DNA from 3 places in the Pseudarthrobacter scleromae genome. Region 2 is predicted to be linked to each of the others. Evidence: predicted binding sites of a transcription regulator. Region 2 holds the regulator's gene; each other region holds the start of a gene.

Region 1 (5,386 bases), on a different contig from region 2:
GTCGGCGGCGAACTTCTGGTTGACGATCAGGATGGTGGTGGGGAACTCGCCCGGCTTGCCGGACAGCGAGCCGTCCCACAGGTCCTTTTCGTCCACCAGGACCTTGGCTCCGGCGGTGAGCACCAGGCGTGAGGCCCACGGCTCAGGCAGCCACGCGCCGTCGAGCTTTCCGTCCTGGAAGAGCTTCAGTGTCTGGGCGTTCTCGGTGGGGTTGATGGCCACGTCGCCGCTGCCGTCAACGTTGGTCCTGTAGCCCTGGGACGCGAGCCAGGCGCGGAGGGCCACGTCCTGCGTACCGCCGAGCTGCGGGGAGGCAAGGATTTTGCCCCTTAGGTCCGCGGCGGAGCTGATCTCCGGCCGAACCACCAGCTGGGCGCCGCCGGCTGCAGCACCGGCGATGATGTTCACCGATTCGCCGCCGCTCTTCACGAACGAGTTGATGGCGGGATTCGGGCCGATGTACGTGGCATCGATGGCACCGGCGTTCAGGGCCTCGATCGCGGCCGGGCCGGCGTTGAACACCTGGGTGCTGAGCCTGGTATCGCCGAGCTCCTCCGCGATGTAGCCCTGGCTTACCCCCACCAGGGCGGGGGCGTGGGTGACGTTGCCGAAGTATCCAAGCTTGAGTTCCGCGGCGGGGTTGCCGGCGGGGGCGGTCTCCTGCACTGCCCCGGGGGTCCCGCCGTTCACGGCGGAGGCGACGGCGGCGCCCCCGCCAATGAGGGCGAGGATGCCGACGGCGATGCCGACCTTCAGCCGGAGCGGCCGCTTGGGCGCGGCGGACTGGCCGGCAACGATGCGGGTGGAGCCTGGCTGGTCCTGCGGATTCTTGGGGCTTTGGCGCGAGGGATCTGACACTGGAATTCCTTTGCTGGGGTGGATGCTGAGTTGAGATTACGGAGCGACCGGCAGCGCCACAATCGTTCCCGTAGCGGGCGTTCACGGGAGGTCGCGGGGGCTCAACAAGGCGTAGCGCAGCGACAAGAAACGTCGCGGGACGTCTTTTTCCGGGGCGCCGGAAGGAGTGTTCCCGCGGCAATGAATCCCATAGGTTGCCGGTCGCCGGGGCCTGTTTCCGGGTCCTGATGCGGACGTACGATCAGGCATGGAAAAGTTGAAATTTGAGGTGGATATCAACGCTCCCGCCGGGACCGTCTGGGCCACGATGCTCGACGATGCCACCTACCGGGAATGGACGAGTGCCTTCAGCGAGACAGGTTCCTTCTATGAGGGCGACTGGAACGCGGGCAGCGAGATTCGATTCCTCGGCCCGGACGGTGAGGGGTCCGTGGGAGGGATGATCGCAACAGTTGAGGAATGCAGGCCGAACGAGTTCGTGTCCCTGCGGTATCTCGGCCAGATCGTCCGCGGTGTGGATGACACGACCAGTGATGCTGCGCAGGAATTCATCGGAGCCCACGAAAACTATTCGTTCACCGAAGCCGACGGCGTGACGAAAGTCGAGGTCGAGGTTGAGAGCGTGGAGGACTGGGTGGCCATGCTGAATGAAACGTGGCCCGTGGCCCTCGCCAAACTCAAGGACCTCGCCGAAGCGCGGGCCTGACCTAGTCGCCCTCGGCGGCCGTGGACCTCCGTGCGGCTCAGTCAACGGCCGTTTAGGCAGCTTTCACCAGCGGAAGCTCGTCCCAGTGGGTGGTGTACCTGGGGGACCGCATGTTCCGTTTCATGGTCCAGTCCAGGCCCGACTTGATGCCGGCGTGCCCCAGGCCGATGGAGCCGCGTCCGAAGCGGCTGCCCACGTCCTCCAGCAGGGTGCCGATGTGGCGTTCCTCGTGCCGGTTCTCGAACAGCTCCAGCGGGGACTGGTTGCCGGTAGGCCGCAGGTCCGTCAGCATGAGCCCCACTTTGACGTACTTCAGGCCATCGCGGATGTTGGGCAGCAGGGCGTGCGCCGCCCTGGTGAGCAGGAGCGGGTCGGCGGTTGGCATCGGCAACGGGACGCACACGGACGGATACGCCTGCTCCTGCCCGCTGAACGGCGAGGTGCCGACGAATGCGGTGAGGACTTTCGCCTGCAGCCTGTGCTTGGCCAGCCGCGCGCTCGCGTTCTGGCCGTAGACGCTGAGCACCTGCCGCAGCCCCGCCGCCGTGGTGACCGGGGTGGAGAAGGAACGGGAGAAGATCAGCTGGTCCCGGCCCAGGCGTTCCTCTTCCATGGGGATGCAGGGTGTGCCGTTGAGTTCCAGGACAGTGCGCATCATGACCACGGAGAACTTGTCCCGGATGGCCACGGGGTCGGCGCGGGTGAGGTCCAGGATGGTGTGGATGCCGATGGCATTCAGGCGCCTGGTCAGGCGGCCGGCGATGCCCCAGATTTCCTCCACGGACAGGCGCCCCAGCAGCTGCTCCCGCACGGCGGCGGGAACGCTGTCCCAGTGGCATACCTCGCCGAACGCCGGGTTGTTCTTGGCCCATTTGTTGCACAGTTTGGCCAGCGTCTTGGTGGGCGCGATCCCGACGCATACGGGCACGCCCACATTGCGGCGGACGGCATTCTTCATGGTCCTGCCCAGCGCCAGCAGCTGCTCCGGCTCCCCCTTCACTCCGAGGAAGGCCTCGTCGATGCTGTAAACCTCCAGCCACGCGGAGTACCTGCCGAGCAGCTCCATGACCCGGGCGCTGATGTCCCCATAGAGCTCGTAGTTGCTGGATTTGGCCACCAGCCCCCATTCCTTCGCGCGGGGTGCGAGTTTGAACCACGGCTCGCCGGTGGCAATGCCCAGGGCCTTAGCCTCGGGGGAGCGGGTGACAGCGCAGCCGTCGTTGTTCGAAAGGACCACCAGCGGCCTGCCCTCCAGCGAAGGATCGAAGGCACGCTCTGCCGAGGCGTAGAAACAGTTCACGTCCACGTGGGCGATCTGCGGCATCTGCCGCATGGGGACGGGTTTGCTCATCGCCGGGCACCCGGACGCCGCCGGCTAGACATGGTGCAGGCACCTCGTGGCAACGCCCCAGATGGTCAGCTCCGAGAGGGCAGGCACTTTGATGTCCGCATACTTTGGATTCTCCGCCTGCAGCACGACGCCTGTGGCGGTAAGGCGCAGGCGCTTCACCGTCAGCTCCCCGTCCAGCACGGCAATCACCACTGAGCCGTCGCGGGGCTCCAGTGCCCTGTTGACGATCAGCTCATCACCGTCGCTGATGCCCGCACGCTCCATGGAGTCTCCTGTCACGCGGACCACGAACGTGCTGGTGATGTCCTTGATCAGGTGGGCGTTCAGGTCGATCCGGCCATCGAAGTAGTCCTGCGCCGGCGAAGGAAACCCTGCGGCGACGGGAACCGGGGCAATCAGCACTGACAACAACGAGGCGCCCGAATCTATCACGCGGGGACCGATAATAACGCCCACAACACACCTTTATTCGAATATATGTTCGATTACTTCAGTGTAGACCCTGGCCCTGACAATGCCACCCCCGGAGTACCTGGCGTCCCTGCCTCCGGGTGCTTCACGGTGAGGCAGCCACCTTAAAAGCAGGAGTGGCGCTGCCCGGATGGGCAGCACCACTCTGCGTCTGGTTGTAACTATGTCAGCTGGCGACGGCGGGCCGTGACTCCCGCACCACCGACGGCGTGAACTTCGCCCCGGTATCCGGAAAGGAGGGCACATGGATGCGGGCGTGGGTGTGGACTTCCTGAACCGTCCGCCGGGTGTGCTCCGCGATCTCTTCCATGGTGGCCACCCACATGCCGTCCATTCCCTTGACCCGTTCAATCAGCCGCTCCAGGGCCACAGCCTTGGAGGGCCGGCCGGAGATGAAGGGATGGTTGGTCAGGACGAAGCAGCTGCCCTGCGCATGGTGCGCCTCCGCCTCCAGCGTCCACATTTCCAGGACCTTCGCCGGGCTCTCGATGACGCCGCTGCCGGTGACGCCCGGGTAGAACGCGTACTGCTCCCAGTCGTCCAGCGCCCAGTCCACCGGAATCTCCACAAGGTCCCGGGAGTCGCCCGGGGCGACGCTGAAGCGGTAGGGGGCATCGCCGTCGAGCAGGCTTGAATCGTAGAGGAAGCCGCGGTCCGCCAGGAGGGCCGGGGAATGCCAGTTCAGTTCCCACCACGGCGCCCGGTAGCCCACCGGCTCCACCCCTGCCACCTTGGCCAGGGCCTCCAGGCCGCGGTCGATGTAGCGCGCCTCCGTCTCGGCGTCGATACCCTGCATGGGCTCGTGCAGGTAGCCGTGGTGCGCCACCTCGTGCCCCGCGTCAACGATGCGCCGGACCGTGTCCGGATAGCACTCGGCGGTGAAGCCGGGGACGAAGAACGTGGCACGGATGTCCTGCCGCTGGAGGATCTGCAGCAGCCGGGGGACTGCCACCTTGGGCCCGTAGGACTGGTGGGTCATCAGGGACATCCGGCTGGTGCTCTTGGGATCGTGGGCGATGGTGCAGGATTCGGCGTCGACGTCGAAGGTGAAGGAGGCTGCCGCCTGCTTGCCCTCGGGCCAGGTGATCGGGTGGGCGGAGTCGGGGAATGCGTCAAAGGTCATGTCAGGTGTTCCTAGGTTAGAGGCCGGCCGGGGCGCTGGGCCGGGCAGGGATTCCGGCCAGGGCCGGGGAGGGCTGGGCGTCGGCGCCGGCAGCCGGAGCGGATTCGAGGAACTTGCGGTGGACCCTCGGGCCCAGGATGGCGTAGCTCGTAGCGCTCGCCAGCCCGCCGGCCAGCCAGGACAGGTCCCAGCCGCCCAGGGCCACGGCGATGGGGCCCTGCATGGCGGGAACGAGGCCGTACATAAACAGCCAGGTGGCGAAGATGCCGACCAGGAGGGAGGTGACTCCCGCCCAGTTGACGCCGGGCAGTCGCTTGGTCCCGACGCCGTCGAACAGCCGTGCGGGGTTGCCGGGCCAGCGCTTCTCGATCCAGAAGTAATGCACCAGCATCACGCCGCCCCAGGCGGCCACCCAGGCCACCAGCCCGATGAGCCAGGCGTCCAGCACCGCTGCGAAGTCCTCCTGGAAGATGAAGAAGACGACGGCGATGAGCGAGAAGACGCCGACGAACAGGTTCAGCTTGCGGCGGCTGATGGTGATGTCCAGTGACTGGGTGGCCACCGAAAAGGTGTAGATGTTCAGGATGTTGGTGGCGATGGGGCCGTGCAGCACCATCAGCAGGACGGGCAGGGCGAGGACGCCGAAGTTCTGGACGATGAGCTTTCCGGGGTCGATTTCACCGCTGTTGGTGGCCAGGCTCGCACCCAGCACGCCGAGCCAGACGACCGGGATGAACTGGCCCAGGACGGATGCCAGGTAGACCTTCTTCTTGGGGACCTCGGTGCTGACGAAGCGGGAGTAGTCGGCGGCGTACGTGAACCAGGTGATGCCCCAGCCGATGCCGATGGCCGTCATCACGGCGCTCATGGCCGCGAT
Region 2 (5,386 bases):
TGCTCATCCTGGAACTTTGCGAACGGCTCCTCGCTGCCCGGGAAAACCGCGAAGTAGTGTGGTTTTCCCGCGCCAGCTCCTTTGATCCCGCGCAGGGATTCTCCCCGCCGGATGACACAGCGCCGGCGTTGATCAATATTGCGCCCCTCTCCGTGGCCGGGCGGCTGCGGGAAGGCCTGTTCGCCGGACACACCGTTGTGCTGACCTCCGCCACACTGGCCATCGGTTCAGCATTTGAACCTGCCGCCGGCGGGCTGGGCCTCGTGGGTGAGGGTGCTCCCCGCTGGAAGGGCGTGGACGTGGGCTCGCCGTTCGACTACCCCAAACAAGGCATCCTCTATGTGGCAGGGCACCTGCCGAAGCCCGGCAGGGGCGCATCCCCTGAAGCGCTGGACGAACTCGAGGCCCTGATCCGTGCTTCCGGCGGCGGCGCACTGTGCCTGTTTTCTTCCCGGCGCGCCGCAGAGGAAGCCGCCGAGGCCCTGCGCCCAAAGCTGGACATGACGGTCCTGTGCCAGGGCGACTCCACCATGACCGCACTGGTGAAGCAGTTCGCCGACGAGCCCGACACCTGCCTGTTCGGAACCATGTCCCTGTGGCAGGGCGTGGATGTTCCGGGCGGTTCGTGCCGGCTTGTGGTGATAGACCGGATTCCCTTTCCGCGGCCGGACGATCCGCTCATGACGGCGCGCTCCCGTGCCGTGGCACAGGCCGGCGGAAACGGCTTCATGTCGGTGTCGGCCACCCATGCTGCCATCCGGCTCGCCCAGGGCGCAGGCCGGCTGATCCGCTCCACCGGGGACAAGGGAGTAGTGGCAGTCCTGGACTCCAGGCTGGCCACCGAGCGCTACGCCGGGTTCCTTCGGGGAGCGCTGCCGCCGTTCTGGTCCACAACGGACCGGAAGACGGCAATCGCGGCCTTGGAGAGGCTGGCCGGGGAGAACGCCTGACGCCCTGGACATGCTGGGGCTCTGCGAAGCCGGCCCGGGGCACGGCCGGATCTGCCCAAGGTGGATCCGGCCACGCACTGCGCAGGGCCGGATCCACCCCGGGCTAATTGTGCTGTGGGTTGGTTCTGCCTGGGCCAGGAGCGGGCGGCTACAGCGAGCGGAGGACTGACACGACCTTGCCCATGATGGTGGCGTGGTCCCCGAGGATGGGCTCGTACTGGGTGTTCTGGGGGAGCAGCCAGGTGTGGCCGTCACGCTGCCTGAACGTTTTCACGGTGGCCTCGTCGTCAAGGAGGGCAGCGACGATGTCGCCGTTGGCTGCGTCCGCCTGGCGGCGGACCACCACCCAGTCGCCATCACAGATGGCTGCATCCACCATGGAATCCCCGGCCACCCTAAGCATGAACAGTTCGCCCTGGCCCACCAGCTGCCGGGGGAGCGGCATAACATCCTCCACCTGCTGGTCGGCAAGGATGGGGCCACCAGCAGCGATGCGGCCAACGAGTGGGACCATCGCCGTGTCCAAGGCCGTTGGCAGCTCCGAGACGGTGGCCCCGCCTGCGGAGATTCCCGCTGATGGCTGGCTGGCCGGCTTGGCCGCGCCACCGTCCAGGGTCAGGGGCATGAGGACTTCCATGGCGCGCGGACGCTTCGGGTCACGGCGGAGGTAGCCGAGTTTCTCCAGCTGGGCCAGCTGGTGCGTGACGCTTGAAAGGCTGGCCAGTCCCACCGTGTCACCGATCTCCCGCATGGACGGGGGGTAGCCGTTCTCATTGACGGAGCGCTGGATGGTTTCGAGGATCTTTTTCTGCCGTGGCGTCAGGCCCTTGGCGGTCCTCTTCGGTTGCGCGGTTGCCCTGCCCCCGGCGGCTGCTGCTGCCATATTCGCCAATGCCTTTCGGTGTCCGCGGGGCCCCTCCACGGCCAGGCCCTGGAGGATCCCGCCCCATAATGTCAGACCCTGCTGATCGACTGTCCGGGTGGTTGTTCTTTCGTTCAAAGCTAGGCCAGCCACACTGCTTTTTCAAACATTTGTTCTAGCGAGTCTCGACAATGTTCGTTGATAGGTGCTAAAACTGAAGAAGCAAAGTTCGAACATATATTCTACTGCGAACTCGGGCCATTCGAAGACGGCGCCGGAATGCCCCTGCCGGGGCGCGGAGCAGAACATCCGGGCAGCACAGTATGGTCCAGGAGGGCTCAGTTCATGTCAGCTACATCTGTTTCGCGGGGTTCACGTCCACAGCTGCTCTCAGTGCAGCAACTCTTGTCCGGGCCTGAAGAGCGGAAGCCGGAACGGCCGGCACCCCTTCCGCCCCTGCGGCTGACCCGCCGCGGCCGCATCGTGCTGATCGGGATTCCCCTGGTGCTGCTGGCCGCCCTGCTGCTCTCCCTGGCAGGCTTCTTCAACTCCCCGGCGAAAGCCTCCGACTCTGCTGCGGACCTTGAGACGACGTCCGCGGTCAGCGTGACGGTCCAGCCCGGCCAGTCGCTGTGGGGCATCGCGGCCACCGTGGCGCCGGAGCGCGACGCACGTGATGTTGTGGCGGACATCGTGCAGCTGAACAACCTGTCCGCAGGCACGGTCTTCCCGGGGCAGCAGCTGTTCGTACCCGCCGACTAATGCGGCACATGCCGAGGGCGAACAGGATGCCGTCACATTTTCCGGCACCCGGCACGGGCACTAAACTGTTCAGGTGAATGACCAGCTAGAACGCCTGAACCGGCTTCCCCTCCGCAGCAACCTCCGCGGGCTTACCCCTTATGGTGCGCCGCAGCTGGACGTCCCCATCCTCCTCAACGTCAACGAGAACACCCATGGTGTTCCGGCTGACGTGCGGGCTGCCATCAGCGCGGCGGTGTCCGAGGCCGCCGCAGGGCTGAACCGCTACCCGGACCGGGAGTTTACGGAACTGCGGAAAGCGCTGGCAGAATACCTGGGCCATGGATTGGACGAGACCAACCTCTGGGCCGCCAACGGCTCCAACGAGGTGCTCCAGCAGATCCTCCAGGCCTTCGGCGGCCCTGGACGCACAGCGCTCGGCTTTCCGCCCACGTACTCCATGTACCCGCTGCTGGCCAGTGGAACGGACACCGAGTACATCATCGGTGAGCGCGCCGAGGGCTACGGCCTCAGCGCCGAATCCGCGGGGCGGCAGGTCAAGGAACTGCAGCCCAACATCGTGTTCCTCTGTTCACCCAACAACCCCACGGGGACGGGACTGGGGCTGGACGTCGTGGAGGCCGTCTACGAGGCCGGTGAAGCGAGCCAGACCATCGTCATTGTGGACGAGGCCTACCACGAGTTCGCACACGACGGGACGCCCAGTGCACTGACCTTGCTGCCAGGCCGGGAGCGGCTGATCGTGTCCAGGACCATGAGCAAGGCCTTCGCGCTGGCGGGAGCCCGCCTGGGCTACATGGCTGCAGCACCCGAAGTTGCCGATGCGCTGCGCCTGGTCCGGCTGCCGTACCACCTCTCCGCCATCACGCAGGCCACCGCATTGGCCGCCCTCCAGCACCGTGAGGCGCTGATGGCGGATGTGGAAGACATCAAGAAGCAGCGGGACCGCATCGTGTCGGAGCTGACGCGCATGGGCCTCAAGCCCGCCGCGTCCGACTCCAACTACGTCTTTTTCGGCGGACTGGAGAACCCGCACCGGGTCTGGCAGGAACTGCTGGATGCGGGCGTACTGATCCGGGACGTGGGGATTCCGGGCCATCTTCGCGTCACGGCCGGAACTGAGACCGAAACCACAGCCTTCCTCACATCCCTGGAAAGCATCCTTGCAAGCCAGGCCACGCTTCCCGCCTAGACTGGAAGCAGCGGCGCTGGACGCCCTGAACCGCCCCTTCTGCCCAAAAGGACCCAACGCATGAGTACCACCGGACCGAACGCGGCTGCGGCCCGCACTGCGCGCATGGAACGTGCCACCAGTGAGTCGTCCGTGCTCGTGGAAATCAACCTGGACGGCACCGGCACCTCGGACATCGACACGTCGGTACCGTTCTACGACCACATGCTCACGGCGCTGTGCAAGCACTCGCTGATCGACATGACCGTCAAAGCCACGGGCGACATCCACATTGACGTCCACCACACGGTGGAGGACGTCGCCATCACCTTCGGAGAGGTGCTGCGCACCGCGCTGGGGAACAAAGCCGGCATCCGCCGGTTTGGCGAGGCCACCGTCCCCCTTGACGAGGCCCTGGCCCACGCCGTCGTCGATGTTTCCGGGCGTCCCTACCTGGTGCACGGCGGCGAGCCCGCAGGCCAGGAATACCACCTGATCGGCGGCCACTTCACCGGGTCACTTACCCGCCACGTGTTCGAGGCCATCACGCTGCACGCGGGCATCTGCCTCCACATGAACGTCATCGCAGGCCGCGATCCGCACCACATCGTCGAGGCCCAGTTCAAGGCGTTCGCGCGGGCGCTCCGTGCTGCTGTGGAACCGGATCCCCGTGTTGAGGGGATCCCCTCCACCAAGGGTGCGCTGTGAGCGGCCAGGTCCTGCGGGACGGTGCCATCGTGGATCCCTCGGCCTCCCGGAAGCTGCCCTCGCCCGAGGGCAAGCCCACCGTCACTGTCCTGGATTACGGCTCCGGAAACGTCCGGTCCGCCGTGCGGGCGCTGCAACGGGCCGGTGCGGAAGTCATCCTGAGCTCAAAGCCGGAGGACGTCCTGAACGCCGACGGCCTGGTGGTCCCCGGAGTCGGGGCCTTCGAAACCGTGATGCGTGAGCTTAAAGCCGTGGACGGCATCCGCCTCATTGGCAGGCGGGTGGCCGGCGGACGGCCGGTCCTGGGCATCTGCGTGGGCCTCCAGGTCCTCTTTGAGGCTGGAGTGGAGCATGGCACCGAAGCTGAAGGCATGGGTGAATGGCCCGGCAAGGTGGAACTCCTGCCGGCGGACGTCGTGCCGCACATGGGCTGGAACACCGTCAAGGTACCCGAGGGCTCAAAGCTGTTTGCCGGCATCGAAAACGAGCGGTTCTACTTTGTGCACTCCTATGGGGTCCAGGAATGGAACTTCGATGTCATTCAGCCACGGATGGCAGCGCCCCTGGTCACGTGGTCCGAGCACGGCGCTCCGTTCATTGCCGCCGTCGAGAACGGTCCGCTCTGCGCCACCCAGTTCCACCCCGAGAAATCCGGTGATGCGGGCGCGCGCCTGCTCCACAACTGGGTGGAAGCCCTGCGCAGGCCCGCTGCCGTCGGCCAGCCCGACAGCACCCAGGCCAACAGCACCCAGGCCGGCGGTGCCCCGGCCAACGGCGGGGTGCCGGATTCGGAAGGCGGCACCGCCTAGATGTGGTCCGTTCTCCTGATGGGGCTTGCCGGCGTACTCGTCGGCGGCGCCCTGTCCTTCAGGCAGCAGCACAAGCCGCTCTGGACCCAGATTTCGTTTTATGTTCTTGCGGGCATGTCGCTGC
Region 3 (5,386 bases), on a different contig from region 2:
ATCAGTTTCCGTCCGGGCATCCACTGGCCCAGCTGGGTGACGGGCTTGACGTGGTGCAGGTGCCTGCGCCTGGTGAGAATCTGGTTGAGGACTTCCGCCACGCCAAAGAACCCGATGATGACCGGAATGAACGGCACGCCGCCGTTCAGTTCCAGGACGTTGAGGGTAAAGCGGGCGTCACCGGTAATGGGGTCACGGCCCACGGTGGCCAGCAGGAGACCGAACGCTCCGGCGGCCAGGCCCTTGAGGATTCGTCCCGAGGAGACACCCACCATCATGGTCAGGCCGAAGACCACCAGCGCGAACATTTCCGGCGGTCCGAACTGGCGGGCGAATTCCGAAAGGGGCACCGCGGCAACCGCCAGGATGAGGATGCCAAAAAGCATGCCGAAGGCCGAGCCGAAGGCGGACGTTGTCAGGGCCAGGCCCGCTTGTCCTTTCAGGGCAAGCGGGTAACCGTCAAAGGTTGTGGAAATGGAGGCAGGTGTGCCCGGGGTGTTGATAAGGATGGCCGGCACCCGGTCCCCGAACTGGGCGGCCACATAGATGGTCAGCAGGACGGCGAGGCCCTGGATGGGTTCCAGCGTCAGCGTGAACCCGCTGGCCAGGGCCACGGCCATGGTGGCAGTCACACCCGGGAAGGCACCCACGAGCATGCCCACCAGGATGCCCAGGCCTATGTAGAGAAGGGTGTCCACCTGGAGGACGGTCATGATGCCGTCGGTGACGGGCGAGGCAGCGATCTGGATCATAGGTTCACCCGCAATGCGACGACAAAAAGGAAATGGAGGAGGGCCGTAACGATGGCCGGGAACACGAGCAGCGGCCTCCAGCCCCGGCCACCGTACAGGGCCGTCAGCGCAACGGACGTTGCGAACGTAATCAACCAGAACTGGAGGACGTTCCACAGCAGGAGGTAGCCCACCAGGATCGCGGCCGTCAGCAGCATCCGGCCGATGCCCCACCCGCTGAGCGGATCAGGGAGGTTGGCCCGGCTGACCCCGCGCAGCACGTTGACCACCACCTGCAGGATGCCGAACACGATAAGGCTCCATGCGAGCATGGTGGGCCAGAAGGGAGGCCCGAGTTCCACCCGGACCCCTGAGCGGATGCCCTGGGCGAGCACCAGGACCAGGACGCCGAGGCCGATGGTGACGGCGGCCGGAACCAGTTCCCTGAGCCGGTGCGCACGGTCCGTGACCAGCATCTCTGATGCCGGGTGGATATGGGCTTCGGCGTGGTCCTGCTCAGGGTCTGTTGGGTTGAGGCCTGCCGGCGGCCCTGGTGCTGTGTGATCGTTCATTGGGGTTCCTCAGTAGGGGCCGGCCAGCGGAAGGCTGGCCGGCCCGTCTGCCTCGAAGTGCGTGCCTGCGCTACTTGCCCTGCGCGAGCTTGATCCACGGTCCGTAGCGGTCGGCTTCCTCGTCAAGGAACGCCGTCATCTCCTCCGCGTCCTTGAAGGTCGGCACAAGGTTGGAACCTTCGATGACCTTCTTGTACTCCGGGTCCTCAACAGCCTTGCCCATGGCGTCGGAGAGCTTGCTGACAACTTCCTCGGGCGTACCGGCCGGAGCCATGATCCCCACCCATGAAGCGTTCTGCAAGTCGATTCCTTCTTCCCTGGCGGTGGGGACGTCCGGGTTCTTTGGATCCCGTTCCTCGGTCAGCATGGCCAGGTAGCGGAGCTTGCCTGCGTCCACCTGGTTCTTCTGCGTGCCGATTGCATCGATCGAGAAATCGACGTCACCGGCAGCCGCAGCAGCAACTGCCGGGGCGGAGCCGTCAAACGGGACGGACGTGAGCTCGATTCCGGCGAGTTCCTGGAGGCCCTGGGCGGGGGAATCCCAGACCGAGCCAACGCCCGGGCTGGAGTAGGTGACCTTGCCGGGGTTGGCCTTGGCGTCCGCGACGAGGTCCTTGAGCGACTGGTAGGGGCTGTCCACCGGGACAGCGATGGCACCGGGTCCGGCCAGGCCCTGGCCAATCGGCGCGTAGTTGGACGGGTCGATGTCGTAATCCTGGAACTGCAGGGTGGCTACCTCTACGCCCATCATCGACAGGTTGTAGCCGTCCGGCTTTTGGTCCTTCAGCCAGTTGTAGGCCACCGAACCGTTGGCTCCCGGCTTGTTTTCGACGATGACCTCGACGCCCAGCTCTTTTTCCAGCAGCGGTGCAATAGTACGGGCCGTCAGGTCCCCCGAGCCGCCTGCGGCCCAGGGAACGGTCAGCCGGATGTCCTGCGCGGGGAAGTCGGCTTCGGAACTGCTGTTGCTGCCCGAGGCGCAACCAGTCAGCGCAAGCAACCCCGCCGTGCCCACTGCGAGTGATTTTAGAAGGGTTTTCACTACGGTTTTCTCCTTTGATACCCGTACTCCGACAAGGCTTGCGGCTGTCATCTCCGACAGTGCGCCTCATCTGGGACTTTGTACGCATTACGAACATGTGTGCATAAAACGTACAGTAGTTGTAATCTAGTTCACATCGAGGCCCGGAACAAGGCCGCGGCCGAAATTGTGACCAGGCAATCCGACCCATGGACGCTTCGCACTGGCGGGGCCGGAAGGTGGACAGAATGAGTACTCCGGCGGAGTCGTACCTGGTGGGGTTGATCGGCGAAGGAACCACGCACTCCCTGACGCCTGCCCTCCACGAGAGGGAAGCCGACCATCACGGACTGCGGTACATCTACCGGACCGTTGACCTGACCCTCCTGGCACGTCCGGCTGACGACGTGGGTACCCTGCTCTCGGCCGGACGCGATCTTGGCTTCAACGCCTTCAACATCACCGTTCCCGCCAAACAGGTTGTCCTTGGGTACCTTGATGATCTTTCGGACGATGCGGCCCGGCTGGGGGCCGTCAACACCGTCCTTATCCGTGATGGCAAGTTCATCGGCCACAACACCGATTACTCCGGATTTGGCTCCGCCCTCGAGGAAGGCCTCCCCGGAGCATCCCTTGGACATGTTGTGCAGCTGGGCGCCGGCGGCGCCGGCGCAGCTACGGCGTACGCGCTCCTTGCAGCAGGGGCGGAGCACCTGTGCGTCGTGGACCTGGATCCCGCCCGGTCCCGGGAGCGGGCCGAGGCCCTCGCACGGTTCTTCCCGGACAGGAACATCGAATGGCGGCCGATCAGCGAGATAGGGGACCTGATGTCTAAGGCTGACGGCCTGGTGCATGCCACCCCCGTGGGGATGCACGCCCATCCGGGCATGCCCCTGGACGGGGACCTGCTCCAGTCCCGGCACTGGGTGGCCGATATCGTCTACCGCCCGATCGAAACCGAATTGGTCAAGGCCGCCGGCGCCAAGGGGTGCCGTGTGCTGGACGGCGGCCACATGGCCGTGGGCCAGGCGGTGGACGCCTTCCGCCTCATCACGGGCGTGGAACCGGACCGCTCGCGCATGAGGCAGCATTTCCTGTCCATGCTCCGGCAGGGGGCCTAGGCCCCAGCCGGGTGCACCCTTGGAGCGGCTAACCCCGCGCGCTGAGATCGGCGGAGATGAGTTTCGCCGTCGCAATGATCTCCTGCGCCACCGAGGCCAGGAAGGCGTCCGGGTCCGGCTTGGCAGCCACGGACTGGGCCTGCAGGGACACGTTGACGGCGGCCACAACCCTGGACCTGTCGTACACGGGGGCCGCCACGGACATCAGGCCCAGCTCCAGCTCCTGGTCCAGCAGGCACCAGCCCTGCGCCCGGACCGTCTCAAGGACTGGCAGAAGGTCCTTGGCAGTGCCCAGGGCGCGCGGGGTCAGCGGTTTGATCTCGGCCGTGGCCAGGTAGGCCTTCAGGTCCGCCGGAGGCAGCCCGGCGAGCAGAACGCGGCCCATGGACGTGGCGTACGCCGGGAAGCGGGTGCCCACGGTAATGCCCACGTTCATGATCCGGCGGGTGGTTACCCGCGCGATGTAGGCGATGTCAGCCCCGTCGAGCACTGCGGCAGAGGTGGACTCCCCCAGCTTCAGGGACAGTTCCTCAAGGTGTGGCTGCGCCATCTGCGGCAGCGACAGCCCGGACAGGTACGCGTAACCCAGCTGGAGCACCTTGGCCGTCAGCGCGAAGGTTTTACCGTCCGTTCGAACGTAGCCCAGTTCCACCAGCGTGTGCAGGAACCGCCGGGCAGTGGCGCGCGTCAGCCCCGTGCGGGCTGCCACCTCCGTCAGGGTCATCACCGGGTGGTCCGTATCGAATGCACGGATGACGGCGAGCCCGCGGGCCAGGGACTGGACGTACTGGTCACTGGCCTGCGGGGCACCCGCTGATGCTGCGTCGGTCATGGTTACCAATCCTAGGGCCGGCTCAGGCCGCGGCGGCCGCCTTGAGCGGAACAGGCACCAGTTCCTGGAGTTCCTCCAAGGTGCAGCCGAAGGTCTCGCGGACGGTGATGCCGGCGGGCCCGGTGAGGAAGACGGCTTTGTCCGTGTACACGCGGGTGACGCAGCCGACGCCGGTGAGCGGGTAGGTGCAGGACTCCACGATCTTGGAGGCGCCTTCGCGGGTGAGCAGGGTCATCATGACGAACACGTCCTTGGCGCCGGTGGCCAGGTCCATGGCACCTCCGACGGCGGGAATGGCGCCGGGTGCGCCGGTGTGCCAGTTGGCGAGGTCGCCGGTCACCGATACCTGGAACGCGCCGAGCACGCAGATGTCCAGGTGCCCGCCGCGCATCATCGCGAAGGAATCGGCGTGGTGGAAGTAGGACGCCCCCGGGAGTTCGGTGACTGGGATCTTGCCCGCGTTGATGAGGTCCTCGTCAATCTCATCGCCCCTGGCCTCCGGGCCCATGCCCAGCATCCCGTTCTCCGTGTGGAGCGTGATGTCCTGGTCCTCGGTGAGGTAGTTGGACACGAGCGTGGGCTGGCCGATGCCGAGGTTCACGAACGAGCCCGGGGCGATGTCCCTGGCCACCAGGCGGGCGAGGTCGTCCCGGCTCAGCGGGGCCTCGGAGGTTTTGATGCTCGATTCCATGACGCCCATCTCAGGCCACCTTCTCTTCAGTGCCAGTGGTGCTGCCGGCGGTATTGCCGGCAGCAGCGGGAACGCGGACCACGGTATTGACGTAGATTCCGGGAGTCACCACGTTTTCCGGGTCCAGTGCCCCGACAGGCACGATCTCGGAGACCTGCACGATGGTCTGCCTGGCCGCCGCGGCCATGATCGGCCCGAAGTTCCGGGCGGTCTTGCGGTACACCAGGTTGCCCTTCCCGTCCGCCTTGAGCGCCTTGATGAGTGCGACGTCGGCGTGGATGGGGGTCTCGAACACCTGGCCGCGGCCGTCAATGATCCGGGTTTCCTTGCCTTCGGCGAGCATGGTGCCGTACCCGGTGGGAGTGAAGAACCCGCCGATCCCGGCCCCGGCGGCCCGGATCCGCTCGGCCAGGTTGCC

The links. The regulator LexA, encoded in region 2, represses DNA repair genes until DNA is damaged. The targets are predictions, from matches to a motif close to TCGAACANNTGTTCGA.
Region 1: a site for LexA is predicted at 3,385-3,400, ahead of IEX33_RS06585 (LexA family protein). Genes of this name have one in related genera too.
Region 3: a site for LexA is predicted at 2,435-2,450, ahead of IEX33_RS05165 (shikimate dehydrogenase). Genes of this name have one in related genera too.

What each region holds. Positions count from the first base shown of each region.
Region 1 covers NZ_BMKV01000002.1:364,981-370,366, forward strand. The annotation lists gene IEX33_RS06570 (ABC transporter substrate-binding protein) at 1-858, opposite strand, end outside; gene IEX33_RS06575 (SRPBCC domain-containing protein) at 1,106-1,564, shown strand; gene IEX33_RS06580 (Y-family DNA polymerase) at 1,617-2,915, opposite strand; gene IEX33_RS06585 (LexA family protein) at 2,940-3,371, opposite strand; gene IEX33_RS06590 (polysaccharide deacetylase family protein) at 3,553-4,509, opposite strand; gene IEX33_RS06595 (purine-cytosine permease family protein) at 4,526-5,386, opposite strand, start outside.
Region 2 covers NZ_BMKV01000007.1:33,593-38,978, reverse strand. The annotation lists gene IEX33_RS16815 (ATP-dependent DNA helicase) at 1-950, shown strand, start outside; gene lexA (transcriptional repressor LexA) at 1,099-1,833, opposite strand; gene IEX33_RS16805 (LysM peptidoglycan-binding domain-containing protein) at 2,158-2,574, shown strand; gene IEX33_RS16800 (histidinol-phosphate transaminase) at 2,648-3,766, shown strand; gene hisB (imidazoleglycerol-phosphate dehydratase HisB) at 3,827-4,453, shown strand; gene hisH (imidazole glycerol phosphate synthase subunit HisH) at 4,450-5,262, shown strand; gene IEX33_RS16785 (hypothetical protein) at 5,263-5,386, shown strand, end outside.
Region 3 covers NZ_BMKV01000002.1:50,573-55,958, forward strand. The annotation lists gene IEX33_RS05150 (tripartite tricarboxylate transporter permease) at 1-752, opposite strand, end outside; gene IEX33_RS05155 (tripartite tricarboxylate transporter TctB family protein) at 749-1,303, opposite strand; gene IEX33_RS05160 (Bug family tripartite tricarboxylate transporter substrate binding protein) at 1,374-2,345, opposite strand; gene IEX33_RS05165 (shikimate dehydrogenase) at 2,573-3,445, shown strand; gene IEX33_RS05170 (IclR family transcriptional regulator domain-containing protein) at 3,474-4,277, opposite strand; gene IEX33_RS05175 (3-oxoacid CoA-transferase subunit B) at 4,300-4,977, opposite strand; gene IEX33_RS05180 (3-oxoacid CoA-transferase subunit A) at 4,979-5,386, opposite strand, start outside.